3 regions of the Chromobacterium vaccinii genome follow, and region 2 is predicted to be linked to each of the others. Evidence: riboswitches for the same ligand, from Rfam matches in the RefSeq annotation. Region 2 holds a riboswitch; each other region holds the start of a gene.
The links. Region 2 has a riboswitch for cobalamin ahead of BKX93_RS21025 (HoxN/HupN/NixA family nickel/cobalt transporter). Riboswitches for the same ligand answer to the same signal wherever they lie in the genome.
Positions count from the first base shown of each region.

Region 1: it holds a riboswitch for cobalamin, as region 2 does, so the genes downstream of both, BKX93_RS10455 (CbtB domain-containing protein) here and BKX93_RS21025 (HoxN/HupN/NixA family nickel/cobalt transporter) in region 2, are expected to answer to the same signal.
Region 3: it holds a riboswitch for cobalamin, as region 2 does, so the genes downstream of both, BKX93_RS12905 (TonB-dependent receptor domain-containing protein) here and BKX93_RS21025 (HoxN/HupN/NixA family nickel/cobalt transporter) in region 2, are expected to answer to the same signal.

Region 1 is NZ_CP017707.1:2,245,508-2,254,866, reverse strand. It holds gene BKX93_RS10470 (ATP-binding protein) at 1-1,251, shown strand, start outside; gene BKX93_RS10465 (hypothetical protein) at 1,341-1,619, shown strand; gene BKX93_RS10460 (CbtA family protein) at 1,712-2,455, opposite strand; gene BKX93_RS10455 (CbtB domain-containing protein) at 2,469-2,681, opposite strand; adenosylcobalamin (AdoCbl) riboswitch at 2,684-2,845, opposite strand; gene BKX93_RS10450 (histidine phosphatase family protein) at 2,901-3,470, shown strand; gene BKX93_RS10445 (hypothetical protein) at 3,538-3,891, shown strand; gene BKX93_RS10440 (DUF411 domain-containing protein) at 3,952-4,389, shown strand; gene BKX93_RS10435 (chitosanase) at 4,457-5,536, opposite strand; gene nadB (L-aspartate oxidase) at 5,882-7,471, opposite strand; rRNA gene BKX93_RS10425 (16S ribosomal RNA) at 7,936-9,359, shown strand, end outside.
Region 2 is NZ_CP017707.1:4,536,842-4,546,200, reverse strand. It holds gene BKX93_RS21045 (hypothetical protein) at 1-911, shown strand, start outside; gene BKX93_RS21040 (cobyric acid synthase) at 959-2,440, opposite strand; gene cbiB (adenosylcobinamide-phosphate synthase CbiB) at 2,574-3,512, shown strand; gene cobD (threonine-phosphate decarboxylase CobD) at 3,505-4,503, shown strand; cobalamin riboswitch at 4,560-4,743, shown strand; gene BKX93_RS21025 (HoxN/HupN/NixA family nickel/cobalt transporter) at 4,852-5,898, shown strand; gene BKX93_RS21020 ((2Fe-2S) ferredoxin domain-containing protein) at 5,895-6,224, shown strand; gene BKX93_RS21015 (cobaltochelatase subunit CobN) at 6,221-9,359, shown strand, end outside.
Region 3 is NZ_CP017707.1:2,791,479-2,800,837, forward strand. It holds gene BKX93_RS12895 (cobalamin-binding protein) at 1-590, opposite strand, end outside; gene cobU (bifunctional adenosylcobinamide kinase/adenosylcobinamide-phosphate guanylyltransferase) at 587-1,114, opposite strand; gene BKX93_RS12905 (TonB-dependent receptor domain-containing protein) at 1,125-2,990, opposite strand; cobalamin riboswitch at 3,118-3,325, opposite strand; gene cobT (nicotinate-nucleotide--dimethylbenzimidazole phosphoribosyltransferase) at 3,447-4,481, shown strand; gene BKX93_RS12915 (histidine phosphatase family protein) at 4,478-5,080, shown strand; gene cobS (adenosylcobinamide-GDP ribazoletransferase) at 5,068-5,799, shown strand; gene BKX93_RS12925 (YoaK family protein) at 6,134-6,952, opposite strand; gene BKX93_RS12930 (SPOR domain-containing protein) at 7,061-7,897, opposite strand; gene BKX93_RS12935 (type III pantothenate kinase) at 7,897-8,610, opposite strand; gene BKX93_RS12940 (biotin--[acetyl-CoA-carboxylase] ligase) at 8,607-9,359, opposite strand, start outside.

The DNA.
Region 1 (9,359 bases), 2.3 Mb from region 2:
GAGCTTCAGGACGACGTGCTGCGCCAGGTGGCTGCGCTGCTGGATCGGGAGCGGCTGCCGGCGGATTTTCCAGAGGGCGGAATCCAGGGGGGAAACGAGGAGTCCCGGGTAATCGTGCAGCGGCTGGGAAGCTGGAGGCCATCGGCGCCTGGCATTGATGCCGGCGGCGTGCTGAGGCTGGAGAAGTCCCTTCCTGACGGCTTGCTGACCGTAGCGACCAATGGGGAGAATTTCCGCGTGCTGGTGCGGACGATGAAGGACGGGCAGCGGATCGCCGTTGCACAGGAGGAAGGCTTTCGCGACGAGATCGCCCGGGATGGCGCGCTGCGCGCGGTGATGCCTTTCCTGCTGCTGATTCCGTTGCTGTTGCTGATGGTGGCTAGGCTGGTGCGGGGCATGTTCCAGCCGATCGCCGAGCTGTCCCGCGAGGTGGACCGGCGGGCGGAGCTGCAGCTGCAGCTGCACTCTCTGGATGCGGAGGGCGTGCCGGTGGAGATCAAACCGTTCGTGTCTGCCATCAATCGCCTGCTGGAGCGTGTCGCGCAATCGATGCGGGCGCAGCGGCGCTTCGTCGCGGATGCCGCCCATGAGCTGCGCTCTCCGCTGGCGGCGCTATCGTTGCAGGCGGAGCGATTGGCCGACGCAGAGATGTCCGATGCGGCGCGGGAGCGGTTGTCCGCGCTGCGCGGCGGCATCGCGCGCGGCCGCGATCTGCTGGATCAGTTGTTGGCGCTGGCCCGGGCGCAATCGGCGGTGGAGCCGCCGCTGTCGCCGGTTTCGGTTTTGGCCGTCTACCGCCGGGTGCTGGAAGACCTGCTGCCCTTGGCCGAAGCCAAACATATCGACATCGGCGTGGAGGGTGAGCGCGATGCCAAAGTATGGGCGAACGAGCTGGACCTGTTCGCGCTGGTCAGGAACCTGGCGGACAACGCCATCCGCTATACGCCGGAGGGCGGCAGGGTGGATCTGGCGGTCGGCGAGGCGGAGGGGCGGACGGTTCTGACGATAGACGATACCGGTCCCGGCATCCCCGAAGAGGAACGGGAGCGGGTTTTCGATCCTTTTTACCGCAGCCTGGGCAGCGGCCAGCAGGGCGCGGGGCTGGGTTTATCCATCGTCAGGACCATCGCGGAGCGGATCGGCGCCAGGGTAAGCCTGTCTTTCCGGGACGAGACGGGCCAATCGGGCCTGCGCGTGTCCGTCAGCATGCAGGCGGCGAGAGAGGAGCGAGGCGGGCTAAGTCTGGGCTAAGTCTGGGCTGCTAGGTTGAAATGGCATGATGCTGCGCGTGCGTCCCGCATCGCGCCGTTGCGCGTTCGAATCCTTTCGGGAGACACACCATGATGATCGCCTCCGTTTCCACTCCGGTCCCTCAAACACCTGCGCCTCCTCCGGCCGCATCGACGCAAGACGCCGCATCTGCGCCGCAAGCGCAAGCTCAAGTCCAGGCGCAGCCTGCCCAGCCCGTGGCGCAGGACAAGGTGACTATCAGCAATGCGGCGCGGGCTTTGCAAGAAGCTGCGGAAACCGTGGCCCAGACCGCCAAGGAGGCGCAGCACGGAGACCGGCAGGCTCAGCATAAGCTGGCGGCAGAGGAAGCGAGGCGGGCGGCGCATTGATTCGTCCGCCGGCCGGGCGGCGCTGATCGAGCGGTTGCGGAAACAAAACACCCCCGCCGGGGCGAGGGTGTCGGGAGTGGGATCGTTTTCGTTCAACTGATCTGAAACGCCCCGCGGCGATCTTCCAGCAGTCGTTCCACCAGGCTGCCGAATGCCACGCCCAGCCCAGCCCACAGTATCGCCTGGATGCCGAATGACGCCATCCGGAAGCGCCACAGCAGCACGGCGGAGAATTGCTCGGGAATCTCGTTCACCTCGGGCAACAGCGCCTGGGCGACGATCACCAGCGCGATGAAGGCCGCGCCGGCGATCAGCGTCGCATCCCAAGTTCCGAAGCGGGCGATCAGCCTGCGGGCCAGGAACACCGCGATGGCGAGCGCCGCCAGCGACACGGCGATCATCCCGAAGAACAATGCGGTGCGGGAGCCTATGGTGCCGGGATCGCCCACCGCCGGCGGATTGGGCGGATATTTGAGGAAGGGCACCAGCGCGAACGAGATGAAGCCCAGCAGGGCCATCTGCGCCGACAGCGCGCGGGCGCGCAGCGCGCCGATGCGGCCGTAGACGAAGGCGAACGCCAGCGCGAACAGGCCGCCCACGGCGGTGCCGAACACGCCGACGCCGACGAACAGGCCTATGCCGGACTGGACGCCGCGGCTGACCAGTTCCGGCATTTCATCGTGCTGGTGTCCGCCGCTTTTCGCCAGCTCCATTTTCTCTTCGAAGGCGATCGCGCCCTCTACCTGGGGCTCGCCGACGATTTTGGCGAAGCCGAAAGCCAGCAGGCTGGCCAGGAAGCCCGCGATCATGCCGCGGATCAAAAGACTTCTCACCATGTCCGGCGCCTCCTTAGTGGCAGGGGAAGCCCAGCAGGTGGCGGCCGTCGTGGACGAACTCGTGCACATACATGCTGTTGAAGATGGCGGCGGCGCCTTCCTCCACGCCGACGAAGTAGATCGCCAGCAGCATCAGAATGCCGCCGAAGACTGCCCAGGGCAGCAGTTGGCGAATGGGGAGGGACACGGGCTGGATCGCCGGGGCCATGACGGGGCTTGCATGCATGAGATATCTCCTTGAGGATGACGCGTCCTGAAACGGATGGTTGGCTGGATGCGAAGACCTGACTTTTCATGCCTGTCCGCATGGCGGATCAGGCTGATACACAGTGGCGCGACCGTGCCGGATTCGCACCGGCTTCCTCGCATCGAGACGATGTGGATTCTAGAGAGCCGAGAGAAAATGTCAAAGAACTTCAGGGCGTTTTGACGGAGAGCCAAGAGCATGACGAGCCGTATCACCCTGCTGTGCGTGCCGGCGACCCGCGCGCTGCGCGCCGGCCATTTTCCGGCGGATGATCCGCTGGAGCCGGAAGCGCTGGAATGGGCGGCGCGCCTGGCCGATTCGCTGGGCTTGATCGACCTTGTGCTCCGCAGTCCGGAGCGGTGCGCCCGGCAGACCGCCGACGCGCTGGGCCGCGCGGCGGAGGCGGAGGCCGCGTTGCGGGAGGCGGAGTATGGCCGTTGGCGCGGCCTGCCGTTGAGGGAGGTCGCGGCGGCGGAGCCGGAGGCCTTGAATGCATGGCTGTCTGACCCGGGATGTCCGGCGCCGGAGGGGGAGTCGCTGCTGACGATGATCGAGCGGGTCGGCGATTGGTTCGAGCATTTCCGCTGGCCGGCCGGCCACGTCCTGGTCATTGCCCACGCCAGCGCCATCAAGGCGATGCTGTTGCGGGCGCTGGACTTGCCGCCGCAGGCGTATCGGCAGATCGACGTCGCGCCGCTGGCCCGGATCGAATTGTCCCGGCGCCAGGATTTGTGGCGCTTGCGCCTGGGGAGCGATGACTCCGCATGATGAGGCGGATTTGATCTGTGTGCGTTTGTCGCGCCGTCCGGCATGGTATCGTCGCGGAATGAGAGTCTTGCGCCGCGTGCTGTTGCTGATCGTGCTGCAGCTGTCCCTGTTCGGGATGGCGGCGGCGCATGCGCCGTTGACGGGCATGGCGTCGCCCGAGGCGTGCGCGGCGATGAGCGCGTCGCGGGATTGCGCCGGGATGGCCGCCAAGCCATCCGCGAAGCATGCGGCGATGAATGGCGCGGCGGCTTGCGGTTCTACCGGCTGCGCGCAAGCCTGCCTGCCGTTGTTCATCAAGGCGTCTTTGCCCGGCGTGGCCGTTCTGGTTTGTTGCGGCGTGAGGATCGCGGCGCGGCCGGTCCTGCTCCCCGGCCCGGTCTTGCCGCCGCCGTTGCGTCCTCCCGAGTTTGCCCGGATCTGAATCTTCCCGCGCGCTGTCGCGCGCGCAATCGATCTGGACATCCATCTAAAGGAGGGCATCATGTCCCCGTTGCGTCATTTTCTGTTCGCGGCCGCTTTGGCCGCCGCCAGCGCACCCGTTCTGGCAGCCGTTCCCGTCACCGTCTACAAGAGCCCGAGCTGCGGCTGCTGCGAAGCTTACATCGCCTATCTGAAGCAGAATGGCTTTGCCGTTTCCGCCGTCAATCGCGACGATATGCAGCAGGTGAAAAGCCAGCTCGGCGTGACGCCGGGCATGGGCAGCTGCCATACCGCCAAGGTGGGCCGCTATGTGGTGGAAGGCCATGTGCCGGCGGCGGCGATCAAGCAGCTGTTGGCCGGCAACAGCAAGCTGATCGGCATCGCGGTGCCCGGCATGCCGCTGAATTCGCCCGGCATGGGCGAGACCAAGCCCGGCACGCTGCCGGTGTATGCGATGTCGGCGGATCAGAAGACCGGCGTGCTGTACGGCCGCTTCTAAGCGTTGAAATGAAAACCGCGCGCGTCGATTGAGAAGGCGCGCGCGGTTTTGCCTGGCGTGGGGCGGCTTATTTCATTTCCCAGTCAGTGACTTTCTGCACCGCGGCGTCGGCGTTTTTCAGATCGGTCTCGCCCTGATTCAACAGCGTGCTCCATTGCTTGACGCGGTTCTTGCCGTTGGGCGGCTGGTTGTAGTGGTTGGTGTCGACGATCTTGCTGCGCTGGGCGTAGAAGGAGGTCATGAAGGTTTTTTCGTCGCTGCTGTTGCCGGAGCGGGACAGCAGGCCCTGCAGCGTGCCGGAATCGCCGGCGGCGCCCTGGTTCAGCGCGGTGTCGACGAAGGAGCCTATGGTCAGCGCGCTGGAGAAGCCGCGCTGGCGGGCCTGCTGCACGCTGTACTGGATGTATACCTTGTAGAAGGTGTTCCACATCGCGTCGCGCCAGGCGGGATTGTTCTGCAGGCCGCCTATCTTGTCGCAGAACACCTTGGCGCTGTCGCTGATCTTCAGGATCTTGCCCTGCATGCTGCCGTGCACGCCGGCGCGGGCCAGGCCGCCGGCGATGGACGGATTGGATGCGCCGCTGGAGGCGTCGAATTCCTTGAACAGCGTCGGGCCATCCGGACCTTCGTCATTGGAGCCGCCGGTGGTGGCGCCGAAAATCCCTATCGTGTAGCCGCGCTTGTCTTTGATGTCCTCGCAGTAGCCGTAGAACTTGGTCCATTCCAGAGAATCCTGCTCCGGCTTGTTGACCAGTTTCATGATGTTGTCCCACTGCTCGCCGTCCAGGCCGGTGTTGGCCTTCAGGAATTTCAGCGTGTTGGGCGGGAAGTTGGCGTCGTGGTCGGCGGCTTTGGCTTGGGCCGCGGGGCGACAGCGCTTGCCGGACTGCCAGGCCTGGCCCTGTTCCGGCGCATTGCCCTGGGTCCAGAAGGCGGCGGCGTAGTTGACGCCGCCGCGGCTGACGACGCTACCGGCCATATAGGGCGTGACGGGGTTCCAGGCGGTGGCGCAGTCGGGCTGGCGGCTTGCCTGCTTCTCGGCGCCGCCGGCAGTGGAGCCCTGGGCGGCCGCGGAGCCGGCGGCGAGGAGGGCGAGCCCGGCGAGGATGGCGGATGGGAAGGAAAGGCGTTTTGCTGCGTATTTCATGGGTCTTCTCCCTGTCTAGGTGGTACTGCCTAAGAGATGCTTCCTGATGAAACAGCTGAAATGATGCGCGGTGTACGCGGGGCGTTGAGCGGTTCGAGAAATGCCGCGCGCTGGCGAGCGGCATTGTCGTCGGCCGCGCCGCCGTAGCCGGCTTGGCCCGATGGCGCAGACGCCTTGGGCGGCCGCATGGCATCGAGTTGCGCGCGGGGTCATGATAAGCGCGAATAACTCAAATTGAGTTATTTATAATCATAAATAATGTCAATGTGTTGTTTTGATGTCTGTACGAGTTGGTGGGCATGAAAAAAGCCGCCAGTTGGCGGCTTTTGGGCGGAGCGGGGAAGATCAGTCGCCGCGCGGGGCTTCGGGCGTCAGCACGGTTTCCGCCGCTTCGGGCAGCAGGTCCGGATAGTCGCGGCTGTAATGCAAGCCGCGGCTTTCCTTGCGCAGCAGCGCGGAGCGGACGATCAGTTCGGCGGTTTGCACCAGATTGCGCAGCTCGATCAGGTCATTGCTGACGTGGAAGTTGCTGTAATACTCGTCGATCTCGCCTCTGAGCAGGTCGATGCGGTGCAGCGCGCGTTCCAGCCGCTTGTTGGTGCGGACGATGCCGACGTAGTCCCACATCGCGCGGCGCAGCTCTTCCCAGTTGTGCGAGATCACCACTTCTTCATCCGGGTCGGTGACGCGGCTGTCGTCCCAGGCCGGAATCGTCGGCAATTTGATAGCGTCCTGCGCCTGGATGTCGGCCGCCGCCGCCTTGCCTATCACCAGGCACTCCAGCAGCGAGTTGCTGGCCAGGCGGTTGGCGCCGTGCAGGCCGGTATGGGCCACTTCGCCCACCGCGTACAGTCCGGCCACGTCGGTGCGGCCGGCCAGGTCGGTGACGATGCCGCCGCAGGTGAAATGCACTGCCGGCACCACCGGTATCGGCTGCTGGGTGATGTCTATGCCCAACTCCAGGCAGTGGGCGTAGATATTGGGGAAGTGTTCCTTGATGAATTGCGCCGGCTTGTAAGAGATGTCCAGATAGACGCAGTCCAGCCCGTGCTTCTTCATTTCGAAGTCGATGGCGCGGGCCACCACGTCGCGCGGGGCCAGCTCGCCGCGCGGGTCGTGCTGCGGCATGAAGCGGGTGCCGTCCGGCAGTTTCAGAATGCCGCCTTCGCCGCGCACGGCTTCGGTGATCAGGAAGGATTTGGCATGCGGGTGGTAGAGGCAGGTGGGATGGAACTGCATGAATTCCATATTGCCGACGCGGCAGCCTGCGCGCCAGCCCATCGCGATGCCGTCGCCGGTGGCGGTATCCGGATTGGTGGTATAGAGGTAGACCTTGCCCGCGCCGCCGGATGCCAGGATGGTGTGCTGGGCGGCGATGGTGATGACTTCGTCGCTGTTTTTGTCCAGCGCGTATACGCCGTAGGCGCGCTTGCCGTCCTGGCCCAGCTTCTGCGAAGTGATCAGGTCTATCGCTATATAGTGCTCCAGCTCGGTGATGTTCGGATGCGCCTTGATCTTCTGGCCCAGCGTGGTGGTCACCGCAGCGCCGGTGGCATCGGCCGCGTGGATGATGCGGCGGTGGCTGTGGCCGCCTTCGCGCGTCAGGTGGTAGCCAGTCTGATGCTCGTCGTCGCGGGTGAAAGGCACGCCCAGCTCGATCAGCCAGTCGATCGCTTCCTTGGAGTGTTCGACGATGAAGCGGGTGGTATCTTCATTGCACAGCCCGGCGCCGGCGATCAGCGTGTCGCGGATGTGATCCTCCACCGAGTCATCGGTATCCAGCACGGCGGCGATGCCGCCTTGGGCATAGGTGGAGCTGCCTTCCAGCAGATCGCGTTTGGTGATCAGGCCCACCTTGCGTTTTTCCGCCAGGTGCAGCGCCAGCGTCATGCCGGCCAGGCCGCTGCCGATAATCAGAACATCGAATTTGAGCATATATAGAGTGTCCACGGCAGGCACATCGCGTGCCAAACGCATGGGAGCGTAGCAGAATCGTCTGCTGGCGCGTAGCCGCCGCCGTATTTCCGGCGGCCCGCCAGGCCAGACTGTGGCGGTTTTCTTACCTCAACGGGAGCAGGGCTGAAATTTTTTCACGCCGCTTTTCTTGCAAATCAACGCCTTGCGCGTATCGGCCGAAGAAAGTTCATTTTTTCTCGAAAAAGGTGTTGACGGGTCAGGGGCCCGGGCGTATAGTTCGCCTCCTCAGCTGACGCAGCGAACGAAACAGCGGAAACGAAACGGTTCCGGTGAGGACGACGCAGCGGACGGCACTGCTCTTTAACAGAACGAATAACCGATAGGTGTAAGTGCTTGGCGAAAGCCGAACACTTGCACTGCAAGAGACAAGAGATACTTGTTTATTTCTTTGAACTTGCGTGCCAGAAAATTTGCTTGAGATTGAACTGAAGAGTTTGATCCTGGCTCAGATTGAACGCTGGCGGCATGCTTTACACATGCAAGTCGAACGGTAACAGGGTGCTTGCACCGCTGACGAGTGGCGAACGGGTGAGTAATGCGTCGGAATGTACCGTGTAATGGGGGATAGCTCGGCGAAAGCCGGATTAATACCGCATACGCCCTGAGGGGGAAAGTGGGGGACCGTAAGGCCTCACGTTATACGAGCAGCCGACGTCTGATTAGCTAGTTGGTGAGGTAAGAGCTCACCAAGGCGACGATCAGTAGCGGGTCTGAGAGGATGATCCGCCACACTGGGACTGAGACACGGCCCAGACTCCTACGGGAGGCAGCAGTGGGGAATTTTGGACAATGGGCGCAAGCCTGATCCAGCCATGCCGCGTGTCTGAAGAAGGCCTTCGGGTTGTAAAGGACTTTTGTTCGGGAGGAAATCCCGCTGGTTAATACCTGGCGGGGATGACAGTACCGGAAGAATAAGCACCGGCTAACTACGTGCCAGCAGCCGCGGTAATACGTAGGGTGCAAGCGTTAATCGGAATTACTGGGCGTAAAGCGTGCGCAGGCGGTTGTGCAAGTCTGATGTGAAAGCCCCGGGCTTAACCTGGGAACGGCATTGGAGACTGCACGACTAGAGTGCGTCAGAGGGGGGTAGAATTCCACGTGTAGCAGTGAAATGCGTAGAGATGTGGAGGAATACCGATGGCGAAGGCAGCCCCCTGGGATGACACTGACGCTCATGCACGAAAGCGTGGGGAGCAAACAGGATTAGATACCCTGGTAGTCCACGCCCTAAACGATGTCAACTAGCTGTTGGGGGTTTGAATCCTTGGTAGCGTAGCTAACGCGTGAAGTTGACCGCCTGGGGAGTACGGCCGCAAGGTTAAAACTCAAAGGAATTGACGGGGACCCGCACAAGCGGTGGATGATGTGGATTAATTCGATGCAACGCGAAAAACCTTACCTGCTCTTGACATGTACGGAACTTGGTAGAGATATCTTGGTGCCCGAAAGGGAGCCGTAACACAGGTGCTGCATGGCTGTCGTCAGCTCGTGTCGTGAGATGTTGGGTTAAGTCCCGCAACGAGCGCAACCCTTGTCATTAGTTGCCATCATTAAGTTGGGCACTCTAATGAGACTGCCGGTGACAAACCGGAGGAAGGTGGGGATGACGTCAAGTCCTCATGGCCCTTATGAGCAGGGCTTCACACGTCATACAATGGTCGGTACAGAGGGTTGCCAAGCCGCGAGGTGGAGCTAATCTCAGAAAACCGATCGTAGTCCGGATCGCACTCTGCAACTCGAGTGCGTGAAGTCGGAATCGCTAGTAATCGCAGATCAGCATGCTGCGGTGAATACGTTCCCGGGTCTTGTACACACCGCCCGTCACACCATGGGAGTGAGTTTCACC
Region 2 (9,359 bases):
ACGGTTCTTACATCAATCTGGGAAGCAAAATCCAGGTCAACAATTTCTACTACGGCATCAATGCTTCCTACGGCTCGACCATCAACGCGGATTTCGCTCAGGTGAGCAATGCCGGCGATGTCGGCATCTGGGCGTTTTGCGGATCGCAAATCAGTGCCCGCCATGCCCGCTCCAGTAATTGCGTGGACCGGGACAATCAATGGGGCTACGGCTTTCAGGCCGAATACGCATCGCAGATCGACTGCGAAGGCGCTTATGCGAGCGGCAACCTGAACGGCGGCTTTGCCGCGCTGTCCGGTTTCGTCACCCGCGCGCTCAACACCATCAGCGAGAACAATCTAGGATCCGGCTATTTCTCATTGTTCAGAGGAGTCGTCGAAGCCTGGGGCGGACAAGCCCGGAGCAACGGCAGATTTGGCTGGGAATGCGCGGATGGCAGCGGCATGATTTACGGCGTGGATTCCCAGCAAGACACATTGGGAACATGCAATCACTACGCCACGCTGGACACCGCCGGCGATCAAGGCCGCCTGCTTGCAACGCGAGGACCGCTGCGCGTGGATACCGCAACACATGAAAGCGTCTACTTCAACACTGGCGGCGGCCTGCAAGCGGAAATCCGAAATCAGGACGACGCCGAAAACCACGTATTCCTGCAAGGCAGCCAAACCGGCAAGCCCGCGCTCGTTTCTGTCGACGGAAAAGATCAGAGCATTGATCTGGCGCTACGCCCCAAAGGCCCAGAAGGGTACATCCAATTAGGCGCAAGCTATCGTGCGGGCACGCCGGCTGAGGCCCGCTTTATCGAGGTCAAAGGCAGCGACGACGCAAAACGCCAGGTGTGGGTAGCAAGCGGCTTCATGGAAATCAAGGACGCAGATGGCGTGATGCGAAAAGTGTTGCTGGCCTGACAAGGCTGCCGATCGAGAGGGCGCGTTGCGCCCTCTTTTTTTACTGATCAGGCTGGTATGACGCCGCTTGGCAACCACGCCGCTATCGGCTCCAGATTGAGATGCTTCTCCAGCATGTCCGCCAGCTTGTCGATATTGGTCTCGCGCAGCGCCGGGTAGTCCAGCGCCTCCGGCTCGGCCAGCCCCGCCCAGCGCAGGATGGCCTGGCAGGCGGCGGGTTCGTCGAACACGCCGTGCAGATAGGTGGCGAAGATCTGGTCGTCTTCTGAGCGCGCGCCGTCGGCCGAGCCGTCGTCGAATCTCACCGCGGGCCTGGCCAAGGCCGGCCCTTGGCTCACCCCCATGTGGATTTCGTAGCCGGCGGCTTCGACATCATCCAATGTCAGCCGGCCGCGCATCCGCGTCAGCCGCTTCTCCGGCGCCAGGGTGGTTTCCATGTCCAGCCAGCCCAGGCCGTCGCCGCTGCCCGGCTCGCTTTCCAATCCATCCGGATCGTGCAGCTTCTTGCCCAGCATCTGCAGGCCGCCGCAGATGCCCAGTACCTTGCCGCCGTAGCGCAGATGGCGGCGCAGCGCCTCCTCCCAGCCCTGGGCGCGCAGCCAGGCCAGGTCGGCCAGCACGTTCTTGCTGCCCGGCAGGACGATCAGGTCGGCCGCCGGGATGGGCTGTCCGGCACGCGCCAGCGTGAACTCCACCTGCGGATGCAGGCGCAACGGATCGAAATCGGTGTGGTTGCTGACGCGCGGCGCGGCCGGCGCGACCACGCGCAGCTTGTCGCCGCCGCCCGACGCGCCGCCGGGCTTGTCCAGGCCCATGCTGTCCTCGGCCTCCAGATGCAGGTCGTACAGATAGGGCAGCACGCCCAGCACCGGCTTGCCGGTGTGCTGCTCCAGCCAGTCGACGCCGGTCTGGAGCAGGGACGGATCGCCGCGGAAGCGGTTGATCACCAGGCCGACCACGCGCGCGCGCTCGGATTCGGACAATAACGCCAGCGTACCGGCCAGGTGGGCGAACACGCCGCCGCGCTCGATGTCGGCCACCAGAATCACCGGGCAGTCCACCGCCTCGGCAAAGCCCATATTGGCGATGTCGCCGTCGCGCAGATTGATCTCTGCCGGGCTGCCGGCGCCCTCGGCGACGATGCATTGATACTGTTCCGCCAACCTGGCGTGCGACTCCAGCACCGCCTGCATCGCGACCGGCTTGTAGCCGTGATAGCCGCGCGCCTCCATATTGCCGATGGCGCGGCCCTGGATGATCACCTGCGAGCCGGTATGGCTGTTGGGCTTGAGCAGCACCGGGTTCATATCGGTGTGCGGCTCCACGCGGCAGGCCAGCGCCTGCACCGCCTGCGAGCGGCCGATCTCGCCGCCGTCAGCCGTCACCGCGCTGTTCAGCGCCATGTTCTGCGGCTTGAACGGCGCCACCCTCACGCCGCGCCGGGCCAGCAGACGGCACAGGCCGGTGGCCAGCGCGCTCTTGCCGGCGTCGGACGTGGCGCCCTGGATCATGATGGTTTTGGCGGTCATGGTGATCTCCCTGCGCATGGATGGCTGACAACGCTTAGAATGGCGGCTTGATTCATTCCGGCCGCCCAAAGCGCGACAGACTTGCGCATTGGATAATACCGAGCGGCGGCCGGCCATTATATAGGGCCGCTTGTTGAATTCCGCATTGTTTCTGCCGATCGCGCTGCTGCTGGACCGCTTGCTGGGCGAACCGCCGCGCTGGCATCCGCTGGTCGGCTTCGGCCGGCTGGTCAAGGCCATGGAGCGGCTGGCCTACCCGGCCGCGCCGGAAGCTGAGCCGGTCTGGCGCATGCGGCTGCGCGGCGCGGCCGCCATCTCGCTGCTATTGGCGCCCTTCACGCTGGCCGCCTGGGCGCTGGCGAAGCTGCCGCTGCTGGAGATTATCGTTCCGGTTGCCCTGCTCTATCTGGCAGTCGGCGCTCGCAGCCTGGCCCAGCACGCCGAGGTGGTGCGCAAGGCATTGGCCGAAGGCGATCTTCAACTTGCCCGCGAGCGGGTGGGCTGGATCGTCAGCCGCGACACCAGCGAACTGGACGAAGCCGGCGTCGCCCACGCGACGATCGAGTCGGTGCTGGAAAACGGCAGCGACGCCGTCTTCGCCGCGCTGTTCTGGTTTCTGGTTCTGGGCGCGCCCGGCGCGGTACTGTACCGGCTGGCCAACACGCTGGACGCGATGTGGGGCTACAAGAACGATCGCTACCTGCACTTCGGCTGGGCCGCCGCCCGCTTCGACGACGCGCTGAACTATCTCCCGGCGCGGCTGGCCGCCCTCACCTATCTGCTGCTGGGCCATGCCGCCAAGGGCTGGCGCTGCTGGCGCACCCAGGCGCCGACCTGGTACAGCCCCAACGCCGGCCCGGTGATGGCGGCCGGCGCCGGCGCGCTGGGCGTCAGCCTGGGCGGCGGCGCGCGCTATCACGGCCAATGGAAGGAACGTCCGCCGCTCGGTTGCGGTCCCACTCCCACGCATGAAGACATCGGCCGCGCGGTGCGGCTGGTCAACCGGGGCATGTGGCTATGGGCGGCGTTGTCGCTGGCGGCCGCCATCTTGATCGGAGCGATCCATGCTTGAACACGGGGGCGGCCTGCTGCGCGCCGCGGCCGAATACGGCATTCCGGCCGGAGACTGGCTGGACCTGTCCACCGGCGTCAATCCCAATGGCTGGCCGGTGCCCACTTTATCCGCTGACAGCTGGCTGCGGCTGCCGCAAAACCATGACGGGCTGGAGGCGGCGGCGGCGGAATATTACGGCAGCGACAAGCTGCTGGCCGTGGCCGGCTCTCAGCCGGCGATCCAGCTGCTGCCGCGGCTGCGCGCGCCCTGCCGCGTCGGCATGCTGGCGCTGTGCTACGCCGAGCATCCCCACCACTGGCAGAAACGCGGACACCAGCTGTTCCGGCTGTCTCCGGACGAGCTGGCAGCCGGCATCGACCAGTTGGACGTGGTGTTGCTGTGCAATCCCAACAACCCCACCGGCGACCGCTTCAGCCCGGCGCTGCTGGAAAGCTGGCGGCAGCGGCTGGCCGCGCGCGGCGGCTGGCTGGTGGTGGACGAGGCGTTTCTGGATGCGGCGCCGGAGGACAGCATGCTGCCGCGCATCGGCAAGCCGGGACTGATCGTGCTGCGCTCGATCGGCAAGTTCTTCGGCCTGGCCGGCGCGCGCGCCGGATTCGTGTTCGGCTGGCCGGAACTGCTGCAGGCGCTGGCCGAGGAGCTGGGGCCATGGACGGTGGCTGGCCCGGCGCGCGAGGCGGTAAAGCTGGCGCTGCGCGACATCGCCTGGCAACAGACGATGAAAACCAAGCTGCAGCGCGACAGCTCCAGGCTGCAACGCTGCCTGGAGCGGCACGGCCTGCCGCCCGCCGGCGGCTGCGAATTGTTCCAGTGGGCACCTGGCGCGCGCAGCCTTTCAACGCACCGCTACCTGGCCGGCCGCGGCATCCTGACCCGCTACTTCGAATCCATCCCCAGCCTGCGCTTCGGCCTGCCCAAGACCGACGCCGACTGGGTTCGGCTGGAGCAGGCGCTCACCGACTGGCGGCGGCACGACATCCGCGATTGAGCGAACGCGACGGAGCCCGGCGCGGCGGTTCACAGCATCGGCGTTGTCACGTATGATCCAGTCCAATCAATGACGGTGCCCCTAGAGGGTGAAACGGGAACGCGGTGCGAAACCGCGGCTGCCCCCGCAACTGTAAGCGCAGAGTCCACGCCTGACGCCACTGGCCCCTAGCAAGGTCGGGAAGGCGGCGCCGGACGACGACGCGCGAGCCAGGAGACCGGCCGTCATACGTGTCGACGCAAGCAGAAACCGGGCGGGGTGTACCGGGGGATACGCACATGCGCCGCCCATGAAAAACCAGCGGACTGTGCCCTCGCTTGCGCGACGTGAATCGTCTCCGAGGGCACCATGCATCCATCCACCGCGCCGACCGCCGGCCGTCGCCTGGCGCGCCACGCGCCCATTCTCGCCGGTCTGATCCTGGCCAATCTCCTGGCCTGGGCCTGGGCGTTCGCCGCCTTCGCCGATCACCCGGCCCAGCTCGCCACCGCGCTGCTGGCCTACCTGTTCGGCCTGCGCCACGCGGTGGACGCAGACCACATCGCCGCCATCGACAACACCGTGCGCAAGCTGATGCAGGAAAAACGCCGGCCGTCGACGGTGGGCCTGTTCTTTTCCTTGGGCCACTCGGCGGTGGTCGTCATCGCCGTGGCGCTGATCGTGTTCGCCGCCAGCGCGCTGCAAAGCCGCGTGACTGGCTTCAAGGAAATAGGCGGCGTCATCGGCACCAGCGTGTCGGCCTTCTTCCTGCTGACGCTGGCGCTGATCAACCTGTCGTCCTTGCGCGCGGTGTGGGGCGCCTTCCGCCGCGCCCGCGCCGGAGAAGCCATCTGCGACGAGCAGCTGGACCTGCTGTTGAACAACCGCGGCCTGATCGCGCGCATGCTCAAACCCCTGTTCAAGATGGTGACCAAGAGCTGGCACATGCTGCCCATCGGCTTTTTGTTCGGCCTTGGCTTCGACACCGCCACCGAGATCGGCCTGTTCGCCATCGCCACCTCGCAAAGCGCCCACGGCGTGGCGCTGTGGCACATCATGGTATTCCCGGTGCTATTCGCCGCCGGCATGGCGCTAGTGGACACGCTGGACAGCATGATGATGGTGGAAGTCTATGGCTGGGCCTTCGTCAAGCCGGTGCGCAAGCTGTGGTACAACCTGACCATCACCTTCGTCTCCGTCATCGTCGCCGTCGGCATCGGCGGGCTGGAAGGCCTGGGCCTGCTGGCCGACAAGCTGCAGCTCACCGGCGCTTTCTGGGACTGGATCGCCGCGCTCAACGACGACCTGGCCCACTTCGGCTACTTCGTCGTCGCCGTCTTCCTGTTCACCTGGATCGCCTCCGCCGGCATCTACAAATGGAAGCGCTTCGACCAACTGACGCCGGAGGCGCGATGAGAACCCACGACAAACACGTGCTGATGTGCACCGGCCCGCGCTGCACGCCCGACGGCCAGGGCTCGGAAGCGATGTTCCTGCACCTGGGCCGCACCATAGACGCCTGCGAAGGCCTGCGCGCCAAGCGCACCCGCAGCCACTGCTTCGCCGTGTGCAAGGAAGGCCCGGTGATGGTGGTGTACCCGGACGGCGTCTGGTACCGCAAGGTCAGCGAAGCCGACGTCGAGCGCATCGTCTGCCAGCATCTGAAGGACGGCTCGCCCGTCGAAGAATTGATCTTCCATAAAACCGGCATCGGCGACATCGCCCCGGAGACCCAGGCATGAGCGCCGAAATCGCATTGCTGAGCCACGCCGGCACCGACCTCGCCGCGCTGTCGCGCGCGCGCTGGCCTGAGGATTTCCCCGCGGTCGCCGGCATCGCGCTGCAAGGCATAGCCGACGAAGCCGCGATGCAGACACTGCTGGACGGCCAGCTTGCCAACGCCCGCGCCATCGTGCTGCGCGTGCTGGGCCGCGCCGACGCGATACCCGGCCTGGAGCGGCTGCTGGCCCACGCCCGCCGCGTGCAATGCGCCGTCATCGTGGTCAGCGGCACAGGCGAGCCGGATCCGGAACTGCAAGCGCTATGCAGCGCGCCGGTATCGCTGCAGCAGGATGTCCACGCCTATCTGCAGGCCGGCGGCAGCGCCAACCTGGGCGAGATGATGCGCTGCCTGGCGGATAGACTGCTGCTGACCGGCTTCGGCTACCAGAGCCCGCTGCCGCTGCCGGAGCACGGCGTCTACCACCCGGAGCTGGCCGCGCCCTGCTCGCTGGAAGATTGGCTCGAAATCCGCCATCCGGACTGGCCGACCGTCGGACTGTGCTTCTACCGCGCCCACTGGCTGTCCGGCAACACCCGCTTCATCGATCTGCTGGTGGACTGCCTGGCCGAGCGCGGCGTCAACGCGCTGCCGGTGTTCACCTCGTCCTTGCGAACGATACAGGAAGGCGGCCTGCCGGCGGCATTGGCGCTGCTGGCCGATCCGCGCGCCAAGGTGTCCTTGCTGATCAACACCACCTCGTTCGCGATGGGCGACATCAACAACGACGGCCCCACCCAGCCCGGCTGGGCGGTGGAGGCGTCGGACCGGCTGGATCTGCCAGTGCTGCAGGCCATCACCAGCAGCATGACCCGCGAGCAGTGGGAAGCGTCCGACCGCGGCTTCAACCCGCTGGACACCGCGATGAACGTGGCGCTGCCAGAGTTCGACGGCCGCATCATCGGCGTGCCGCTGAGCTTCAAGCAGCCGGCCGAGGCCGGCCAGGCCGAGCAATACGCGCCGCTGCCGGACCGCGCCCGCCGCCTGGCCGGCATCGCCGCCCGGCTGGCCCGGCTGCGCCATGTGGAAAACGCCGGCAAGCGCATCGCCTTCATCTTCACCAACTCCAACAGCAAGGCCTCGCAGATCGGCAACGCGGTGGGCCTGGATTCGCCCGCGTCTCTATACTCGATGCTGCGCGGCATGCAGACACGCGGCTACCAGATGGCGGAGCTGCCGCCTGACAGCGACGCGCTGATGCACGAGCTGATAGACCGCGGCGCCTACGATCAGGATTACCTGACCGCCGAGCAGATGAAAAACGCCGCCGCCCGCGTGCCGGCCAAGCGTTATCAAGCCTGGTTCGACGAGCTGCCTGACGCGCTGCGCGACAAGATGCTGCAGCGCTGGGGCCAGCCGCCGGGCGGCGCCTACGTCGACGGCGACGAACTGGTGTTTTCCGGCCTGGATTACGGCAATGTCTTCGTCGCGCTGCAGCCGCCGCGCGGCTACGGCATGGACCCGGACGCCATCTACCACACCCCGGACCTGCCGCCCACCCACCACTACTACGCGCTGTACCGCTGGCTGCGCGACGACTGGCGGGCCGACGCCATCGTCCACGTCGGCAAGCACGGCACGCTGGAATGGCTGCCGGGCAAGGGCGTGGGCCTGTCGCAGAACTGCTTCCCGGACGCGCTGTTGGGCGACATGCCTCTGTTCTACCCCTTCATCGTCAACGATCCGGGCGAAGGCTCGCAGGCCAAGCGCCGCGGCCACGCGGTGATCATCGACCACCTGACCCCGACGATGACCACCGCCGACAGCTACGGCCCGCTGGCGCAGCTGACCCAGCTGGTGGACGAGTACTACCAAGTGGAGCTGTTGGACCCGAACAAACTGCCGCTGCTGCAGCAGCAGATCTGGGACCTGATCAAGGAAGCCAAGCTCGACACCGACCTGGCGGCGATGCTGAAGCACGACCATGACCACGGTCATGAACACGATCACGACCATGGCCATCACCATGGCCACGACCATCACCCGCATGGCGGACACCAGCATGCGCCCGCCGCCGTCCACGGCAAATACCGGCCGCAAGCGGCCAAGCCGACGGCCGCGATGAAACCGGCGACGGCCGCGGCGGCGAAATACCGCCCGGCCAAGGCCGAGCACGGCCATGGGCACCATCACCACCACGATCATGGCGACCATGGCCATCACCACGACCACCATGACCACCATCATCATGATCATCACGGCCACGACCACCACGACCATGACCACGACTGGGACGACACGCTGAACGAAGAAGGCGTGCCCTTGAGCCTGGCCAAGATGGACGGCGTGGACGTCGCCCACCTGATCGAGGACATAGACGGCTATCTGTGCGAGCTGGGCGCGGCGCAGATCCGCGACGGCCTGCACGTGCTCGGCAACGCCCCGCGGGGCGAGGCGCTGATCGACATGCTGCTGGCGCTGACCCGGCTGCCCAACCTCGGCATCCCCGGCCTGCCCGCCAGCGTGGCGGCGGCCTGCGGCGGCGACTGGCCGCTGTGGCAGCAAGACCAGGGCAAGCGCCTCTCTGAGACGCCCACTGCCTTGCAGACCTTGGCCAGCCAAGCCCTGGTCACCCGCGCCGACGCGCACGACGCGGTGCTGAAGCTGGCGCGCGCGCTGATCGCCGAGCTGGCCGCGCGCGGCTACGACGCCACCGCCATCCCGGCCGCCGTCGAATGTGTACTGCCCGGCATTGAGCCGAACGCCGATCTGGAACGGGTGCTGAACTTCGTCTGCGCCGAGCTGTGTCTCAAGCTCGCCCGCACCGCCGAAGAGATAGACAATCTGCTGCGCGGCCTGGAGGGCGGCTACGTGCCGGCCGGCCCCAGCGGCGCGCCGACGCGCGGCATGGCCCACATCCTGCCCACCGGCCGCAATTTCTATTCGGTGGACCCGCGCAGCCTGCCCTCGCAAGCCGCCTGGCGCATCGGCGACGGCCTGGCGCGCGAGATGCTGGCCCGCCATCTGAAAGAAACCGGCCAATATCCGGAATCAGTTGCCATCAGCGTGTGGGGCACCAGCGCGATGCGCACCCACGGCGACGACATCGCCGAAATCCTGTCGCTGCTCGGCGTCAAGCCGCGCTGGCAGCAGGAAA
Region 3 (9,359 bases), 1.7 Mb from region 2:
CGGATCAGCGCATCGATATAGCTCTTGCCGCTGACGGTGAAGATGGGCGTCTGGCTCAGCTGGTAGAACACCCGCACCGGCGCGCGGCCGCCGTAGCGCTGCCGCAGCGCCGCCAGCCGCTGGCGGTAGGCCGCGGCCGCCTGCGCCGCGGCGGCGTCGGTGCCGGCCAATTTGCCCAGCTTGACGATTTCCTGCGCCACGTCGTCCGGTTGCAATGGATGGCTGATGAACACCGGCACCCCCATGCGCCGCAGCCGCTCCAGCTCGCGCGGCGTGCCGCCGTCCTGCCAGGCCACCACCAGATCGGGCTTCTGCCGCAACACCGCCTCCAGGCTGAAGCCGGTGAAGCCGCCGACGCGCGGCAGCTTTTTCGCCGCTTCCGGGTGGTCGCTGTAATCGACGGCGGCCACCACCTTGCCGCCGGCCCCGGCGGCGAACAACAGCTCGGTGGCGTGCGGCACCAGGCTGACGATGCGCGCCGCCGGCCGCTCCAGCGCCACGGCCTTGCCGGCGCCGTCCTCGACCTGGATCGCCGCACCGGCGCGCGCCGCGCCCAGCAATAGACACACGCCAAACAACGCCCGCTTCATGCCGCCTCCCCCTTCAACGCCAGCGGCAAGCCGCAGGCCACCAGCGTCACCCGGCCGCAATGCGACGCCGCCAGCTGGTTGAGCCGGCCCAATTCGTCGACGAAGCGGCGGGTTTCGGCATCGCCCGCCACCACGCCCCAACCCACTTCGTTGCTGACCAGCAGGATCTCTCCCCTCGCCCCGTCCAGCGCCGCCAGCAGCGCGTCGCGCTCGGCCGCATACTCGGCCTCATCGAAACCGGCCTCGCCGAAAAAGCGCATCAGCCACATGCCCAGGCAGTCGATCAGCAGCAAGCCGCCCGGCGCGTCGTGGGCGGCGATGATGGCCGCCAAGCCGCGGCCGGCCTCCGCCACGCTCCAATGCGCCGGCCGCTGCTCGCGGTGCAGCGCCACCCGGCGCGCGAACTCGGCGTCGCGCACCTCGGCGGTGGCGAGATAGCACACCGGTCCGCCATGACGGCGGGCCAGGTCTTCGGCATGGCGGCTCTTGCCGCTGCGGGCACCGCCGGTGATCAGGTGGGGCATGGCCTATCCCTTATTGGCTGTAACGCACGCCGATGAAGGCGCCCAGGCCGCCGGTGTTGTAGCCGTAAGCGGTTTCGTATTCGCGGTCGAACAGATTGTCGACGCGGGCTGTCGCGGTCCAGCTCTTGGCGAAGCGGTAGTTGGCGAAGGCGTTGGTCACGCCGTAACCGTGCAGCGCTTTGGACTCGGTATTCGCCGGATCGTCGTATCTGCGGGAAACGATCTGCTGTTCCGCACCCAGCGTCCACCTGCCCAGCTCTTTGCTCGCTGTGAAATTGGCGCTCTGACGCGGACGGCGCTCCAACCTATGGCCAGTGCCGTCATCGCGAGCATCCAGCAGCGTAAGATTGGCGCCCAGATCGACTCCCGCCACCATCGTAGCGCCTTCTAACGTCAAACCACGGATGGTTGCGCGGCTGACATTTATCCGAGTATCGATACCATCCGCAGTGGTAGTGGAAGCAATCAAATCGCTAACTTGGTTATGGAACGCAGTCAAACTGAAACGACTAGCATTCTTGCTATAAACCAGTGCCAGCTCGCTATTGAGCGAGCTTTCCGGTTTCAAATTCGGATTGCTCCGATAGTGGTAGTTGTACTCGGGCATATCGGTAGGCGGATAGTACAAATCATTAAACGTGGGCGCTTTATAAGCCGTGCCATAGCCTGCCCGGGCCAACCAGCCATCAGCAAATCGATAGCCGTAATCCAGCTTGCCCGTCGTCTTGCCGCCGAACTGGTCATCATGATCGCGACGCAAGCTAGCCTGGAACAGACTCTTTCCTTTCTCAAGCTGGTATGTGGCGAATCCAGCGTACTGGGCGCGCGTGTTCTTGGTGAATAGATCGCTGCTTTCCACCCTCTGGTCGTTATGAGTCGCCCCCAGCGCAAAGTTGCCCCACGCAGTGGACAAATCGTTCTGCCATGTCCACTCGTTCTGGGTCGTTTGGTACAGGCTGTTTCGCTGCCCACCTGCCGCGTCGCTGAACGTTTCCTGCTTGTCCTGGCTATGGCTGAAACGCAGCGTGCTAGTCCAGAGATCGGTAAAACGATTACGCGACTCTAGGCTCTGCCCAGTCAGGCGGGTATCGGTCCAGTCTTGTCCAACCAGATTTTGATCAAAATCGGCTCGGGCAAAAGTTTGGAACAGGCGCAGCGTCAAATCGTGCCCCGGCGCCAGCGTCTGGGTCACATTGGCGGTGTAGCCGTCATTGCGATAGCCATCGTTATCCGGGTTGTATCCAAACGCGTTCTTCGAATTGGTTGCCGAGAAACCATTGGACTCGGCATGGCTCAACTGCAGGCTATAAGCGGTATTGCCACTCTTGCCGTCCACGCCGGCCGTCAGTTTGCCAGTGCCGCGGCTGCCGGTCTCGAAACCGGCGTTGAAACGCGGCGCACCCTCGCCCTTGCGGGTGAATATCTGGATCACGCCGCCGATGGCGTCGGCGCCGTACAGGCTGGAAGCCGGTCCGCGCAGGATTTCGATGCGCTCGATCTGCGCCAGCGGAATGTTCTGGATGGCCGTGGTGCCGGTCGTCGCCGACGAAATGCGCATCCCGTCCACCAACACCACCGTGTGGTTGGAATTGGTGCCGCGCATGAAGATGCTGCTGGTCGTGCCCGGACCGCCGTTGCTGGTAATCGTGACGGCAGCCTGGCGCGACAACACCTGTTGCAACGTCTGCGCGCCGCTTTCCTCGATTTCATCTCGGGTGATCACGGTGGCGTCGGCCAGCGTTTTGGACAGAGGTTGCGCGATGCGGCTCGCCGTCACGATCACCGGATCACCGACGAACTGGGGCACGCCATCAGCCAGGGCCAGGCTGGAACAGGCCAGCGCCGTCAGCGCGGCGCAGGTTTGAAGCTTGAACATGAAAACACACTCCACGATAGGGTCAACGTTGAGTGCGAAGAGGACAACAGCAGCAAAGGACGGCACGGCAGAACCGGAACGTCTGTCGAATCGCCTCCCCGCGATACTCCAGTGGTCCACCGGCTTCCGGCCAGTGGCAGCGCAGGCCGGTCTCCGGGCTGGGCCTTGCCGGCGGCGCGCCTTCCCGTCCTGAAGACAGTGGCCCTTGCGCCGCCTGGGCGCATGCACGCCAGGCCTTACCGTTGCGGGGGCAGCGCCGGTTTCTCACCGGCTTCCCGTTTCATCCGGGCGCGCAAGACAGCGCGCCTCCGGACACCTGCTGATCGGCGGATTATAACCCGCCGGACTTTTGGCGGCACCGGCCAAGCAGTAATATGCTTAGAGTCCAGCCGACGCCGCGCGCCGGTTCCCATTCATCATCCGGACCCCCGTCCGCTCCCGCAGCAGGCCCATACCATGAACAGCAGCAAACCCCTGGATCTTTCCGCCCGCAACGCCGCCCGCGCCCGTCAGGCCATCCTGACCAAGCCGCCCGGCAGCCTGGGACAACTGGAGGAACTGGCCTGCCGCTTCGCCGCCTGGCAGGGCCGCGCCCAGCCGGAAGATCTGCGGCCAGCCATCACTGTGTTCGCCGCCGACCACGGCGTCACGGTGGAAGGCGTATCCGCCTTCCCGTCCGCGGTCACCACCGAGATGGTGCGCAACTTCGCCAACGGCGGCGCCGCCATCTGCGTTCTGGCGCGCGCGCTGGACGCGCGGCTGGAAGTGGTGGACGTGGGCGTGGCCGGCGATGTCTCCGCGCTGCCCATCGTCCACGCCAAAGTGAGGCCCGGCAGCCAGAATCTGGCCAAGCAGGCCGCCATGAGCGCCGATGAAACAGCTGCCGCGCTGGAGACCGGCCGCGCCGCCGCGCGCCGCGCGGTGGAGGCCGGCGCCAACCTGCTGATCGCCGGCGACATGGGCATAGGCAACACCACCGCGTCGGCGGCGCTGATCTGCCGGCTGACCGGCGCGGCGCCTGAGCTGGTGGTCGGCCGCGGCACCGGCGTCGACGACGCCGGCCTGGCCAACAAGCATCGCGCGGTGAAGACCGCGCTGGCCCGGGTGGCCTGGGAAAACCTCAGCGGCCTGGACACGCTGTCCGAGCTGGGCGGCCTGGAAATCGCCGCGATCGCCGGCTTTTACCTGGAGGGCGCGCGGCTGGGCGTGCCGTCGCTGGTGGACGGCTTCATCGCCAGCGCCGCCGCGCTGTGCGCCAAAACGATGGAGCCCTCGCTGCACGACTGGCTGCTGGCCAGCCATCGCTCGGCGGAATCCGGCCATGATCTGGCGCTGAAAGCCTTGCAGCTGCCCCCCCTGGTGGACCTGGGCATGCGCCTGGGCGAAGGCTCCGGCGCCGCCGTGTGCGTGCCGCTGCTGCAACTGGCGGTGAAGCTGCACAACGGCATGGCCACCTTCGCAGAAGCCGGCATCAGCGGCAAGTCGGCATGAATCCCTACACGCTGACCCTGCTGCGCCACGGCGACATCGACCACGACGGCCGGCTGATCGGCCTGACCGACCTGCCGCTGACCGAGCTTGGGCACCAGCAGCTGGAACATAGCTGGAAACGCATCAGCAACCTGGCGCCGGTCACCAGCATCGCCACCTCGCCGCTGCAGCGCTGCCGCGAGTTCTCGGTCAGGCAGGCGCTGTCCGGCTCGCTGACGCTGAAGGTGGACCCGCGCTTCGCCGAGATGGATTTCGGCGGCTGGGACGGCCACCCGGTAGCCGATCTGGAACAGGCCCACCCCGGCTGGGGCGACGCGCTGGCCGCCGGCCGGCTCAGTCCGCCCGGCGGCGAAACCTTCGAGCAGTTCCGCACCCGGGTACTGGCCGGCCTGGCCGACTGGATGACCGAAGCCCGCGGCAGCCACCGGCTGCTGGTGACGCATGGCGGCGTGATCACGGTGCTGATGGCGGAGCTGCTGGGCACCGAGTTCGCGGTGGCCAAACTGATGACGGTGCAACGCGGCGGCTTCGTCCAGCTGTCGATGCTGGAAGGCCACCCGGCCTATCTGCTGCGCCTGGAGTCCGCATGCGCGGACTGATCCTGGCGGTGCAGTTCCTGACCCGGCTGCCCACCCCGCAGCTGGCCGATTTCAAACCCGAATGGCTGGCGGCCAGCGCGCGCTGGTTTCCCGCCGTCGGCGTCATCGTCGGCGCGCTGCTGCTGGCCGCCCTACGGCTGGGCGGCCTGGTCGACCCCTGGCTGGCGGCGCTGCTGGCGCTGCTGGCCTGGGTGATGGTGACCGGCGGCCTGCATCTGGACGGGCTGGCCGATCTTTCCGACGCGCTGGGCGCGGCCCACCGCTCGCGCGAGCGTTTCTTCGAAGTGCTGAAAGACCCGCATCTAGGCAGCTTCGGCGTGCTCTCGCTGATCCTGGCCGTCGCCGCCAAGCTGGTGCTGCTGATGCTGGCCGCCCGCCACGGCGGCCCGGCCTGGGGCCTGCTGCTGGTCCCAGCCTGGGCGCGCGGCTTCGCCGTCGTCTGGTCGGCCACGCTGCCGGCCATCGCGCCGGGCAGCGGAGAGCGCTTCGCCTGGCAACGCGACTGGACCGGCATGGGCCTGAACCTGGCCGCGCTGCTGGCGCTGTCGGCCTGGCTGGCCCCCGCGCTGCTACTGGCCCCGCTGGCCGGCCTGGCCTGGTGGGCCTTCCTGAAGCGCCGCCTGGGGGGCATGACCGGCGACTGCCTGGGCGCGGGCGTGGAGCTTTGCGAAATCGCGATGCTGGGCTTGCTGCTGTGGCGGGTGCCGGCGTGGGTTTGATGCCCATCCGCAATCTGAGCGGCATCAGAATCGACAGGCAAACCTAATCTGAGTCCGCTGCGCGGACATAATTTACACGGCGGGGCTGCCCGCCAGGCAGGCCAAAAGGATCTTAGCGGTCACCGACCGGCCCTGCGCTCTCACCCATCTTTTTTCACCCCAACAAAAAATGCCGCCCGCAGGGACCCCAGCGCGACGGCATTTTCTTAAAACGGCCAACCGCTTACAACATGCCCGCCACCTTCTTGTTGCGCATCAGGCACAACATGTCGCAGGCGATGTGGGCGGCGGCAAGCGCGGTGATCTCGCTCTGAGCGTAACGCTGGCCGCCGCCTCAGGATGCGGAACGTCCGCCTTGCGCGGCGGCCCGCGCGCGCCGCGACGCCCAGCGGCCGCGCCACCAGCGCCAGCGCAGCCTGACGTCGTACCAGGCGGGCCTGAGGCCCAGCAGGAACAGGAACAAGGCTAGCGGCAGCGTGAAGCTGAAACCCAGGTGCTTGAAGCCCAGCGCGCCCACCACGCCGCCCAGGAAGAAGGCCAACAGGATCAGCGCGTAGACGCGGAATTTCTTGTGGTTGGAGCGCACCGCAGCCACCCGCGGATTGCGTTCGTGGTTGTAATAGCTCATTTTGGCCAGCTCGATGCCGATATCGGTGGCGATGCCGGTCATGTGGGTGCTGCGCAACAGGCCGCCGGACAGCTTGGTGACGATGGTGTTGTGCATGCCCATGATGAAGCACAGCAGCATCACCGTCGGCGGGGTGAACAGGCCCTTGTGCAGCGACAACCCGGCCCCCAAGAGGCCGAACACCAGCAACAGCAACGCCTCTTCCATCATCGACACGCCGTAGCCGCCGCGCAGCCGCTGCCGCCGCGCCCACAGGATCAGCCAAGTACTGTGCATCGCGCCGCCGATGAAGCTGCACAACATCACCAGCAGCGACAATCCCACTCCGATCTCGCCGGTGGCCCAGGCATCGGCCATGCCTGACACGATGCCGGACACGTGCGAAGTGTAGCGGTGCACCGCCAGGAAGCCGCCGGCGTTGATCGCGCCGGCGATGAAGGCCATCGCCCAGCCGAGCTGGCGCAATATCCTGTCGTTGAAGCGGCCGCGGTCCAGCAGCCGGGTAATGTGGATGTGTCGAGTCATGGAAAGCCTGGCAAGCAAAACGGCGGCCTGTCGCCGCCGTTGTCGATATTGCGCCGCAGCATGTCCGCTTGGCAAGCCGCTGGATCAAGCTTTGGCCACGGCCTCCGCTCAGCAGCCCTTCAGCGCGATGCCGGGCGTCAGCCGCTTCTGCAATGCCTTCAGGCGCTCGGCCTGCGCCGCGTCCAGGTCCTTGAAGGTCAGCGCGGTGATCTTGGCCGGCTGATCCTTGGACTTGACCACCGCCTTATCGTAGCCGGCCGCCTTCAGCCGCGCCACCAGCGTCTTGGCCGCATCCTCCTTGCCGAACAGGCCCAGCGACAGATTGCCCTTGAATTCATCGTTGCTGACGATGTAGTTGTCGAAACCCTTGTCCCTCATCTCGGCCGACAGGGTCTTGGTTTCGGACTGGGTGGCCAGCGGCGGGTAATACACCCAGAAACGGCCGGACCCCTTGCTCTCTTCCTTGCTGTCTTCCTGCATCTGGCCGGATTTCAGCTTCAGTTGCGGCACGCCGCCCTTCACCCGCGCCAGCAGGCTGTCGTTGAGGCCGCTCCAGCGATAGCAGGCCAAGGCCTCGGGTTGCTTGCCCTGGGTTTTCCTGTCTTGGGCCGCCTTTTCCTGCCCAGCCTTGTCTTGCGGCTTGTCGGCCGCCTTGGCCGCGGGCTTGGACGCTTCCGGCTTGGCTGCCGGCTTGACCTGGGACTTGGCCGCGCTGGCCGCGGGCTTGGTCTCGTGCAGCGGCTGCGCCGCGGGTGCCGAGGCTGCCGGCGCGCTGGCCTGCGCCTTGGGCGCGGAAGCGTCCGGCTTCCAGTTGGCGGGCAACAGCCTCACCTGCCCGGGACTGACTTCCTGGGCGTGCACATCCAGCGGCGGCCGCTGCTTCAGCGAGCCGTACATCGCCACCACCAGATTCAGCACCACCACCAGCGCCACTAGCCACTTCATCACGTATTCGCCACCTTGAGTAAACCCATCAGCACCAGATTATCCACGATCTGCAACGGCGCCGCGAGCCAGGGCGCGATGCGCGCGGCGTCGCCGCCGGTAAGGATCACCGTAGCCGGCTCGCGGCCGGTGCGTTCCGCCAGCTTGCGCCGCTGCTCCTCGATGGCGCCGGTCAAGGCCGCCATCGCTCCGCTGGCCAGCGCGTCCTGCGTCCCCTGCGGAAAATCGGCGATCTCGCCGGCGGCGCGGTTCAGATTGGCCGTGCCCTGGGCCAGGCTGTGCAGCATCAGGCCGTGGCCGGGCAGGATCAGGCCGCCCAGATAATCGCCCTCGGCGGTCAGCGCCTCCACCGTCAGCGCGGTGCCGGCGCAGGCGACGATGACATCGCCGCGGCACAGCTCGCGCGCGGCCAGCACCGCCAGCCAGCGGTCGGCGCCCTGCTCGGCGGTGTTGCGATAATGGTTACACACGTCGCCGAAACGGCGCTCCGCATGCACGCGGTGCAATGGGCAAGGCACGGCGGCGGCCAGCGCGTCGATCACTTCCCGGCGCGCCACCGACGACAGCCAGGCGCCCTCGAGCGGCAGGCCGCGCCAAGCATCGGCCAGGCCGGCCAGTTCGCCGTGCTCGGCCGCGCCCTGGCGCACGCAGTCCTCGCCTTGGTACAAAGCCCATTTCACCCGGCTGTTGCCGGCATCTATCAATAGTTTCATTGACGCCCCCTGAGGCTGACTTCGCCGATATGGAAGGCTCTGACTCCCTGCGCCGTCTCCGTCAGCAGCGCGCCGTTGTCGGCCACGCCGCAGGCGACGCCGTCGATCGGCTCGCCATGCGAGAAGCTCAGCCGCACCTGCGCCTGCCGATGGGCGCACAGGCTCCACCATTCGTCGCGCAATGGCGCGAAGCCATCGCGGTCGAAATCGGCCAGCACCCGCTCCAGCTCCCCCAGCAAGGCGGCCAGCACCCGGTTGCGATCCGGCGCCACGCCTGCCTGCTCCAGCGCGGCCACCGGCTGGTCGACCTCGCCCGGATCGGCGACGTTCAAGCCGATGCCGATCACCGCGGCCGCCGGGCCCAGCGCGTCGCCGGACACCTCGATCAGGATGCCGGCCAGCTTGCGTCCATCCAGCAGCACATCGTTCGGCCACTTCAGCTCCACCGGCGCGCCCAGCGTCCGCAACGCGCGCGCCAGCGCGACGCCCACAGCCAGCGACAGGCCGGCCAGCTCGGCCAGGCCGCGCTCGAAACGCCACAGCAGCGAGAAGGTCAGGCCCGAACCCAGCCTGGCCTGCCAGCGCCGCCCCAGCCGGCCGCGGCCGGCGGTCTGCTGCTCGCAGGCCAGCACCAGGCCGTGCAAGCCGCCGTTGCCGGCGCGCGCCATCAACTGGCTATTGGTGGAATCGGTGCGCTCGGCCACCGCCAGCGTGAAAGTCTCGGCCGCGGCCGGCGGCAGTCCCGCGCG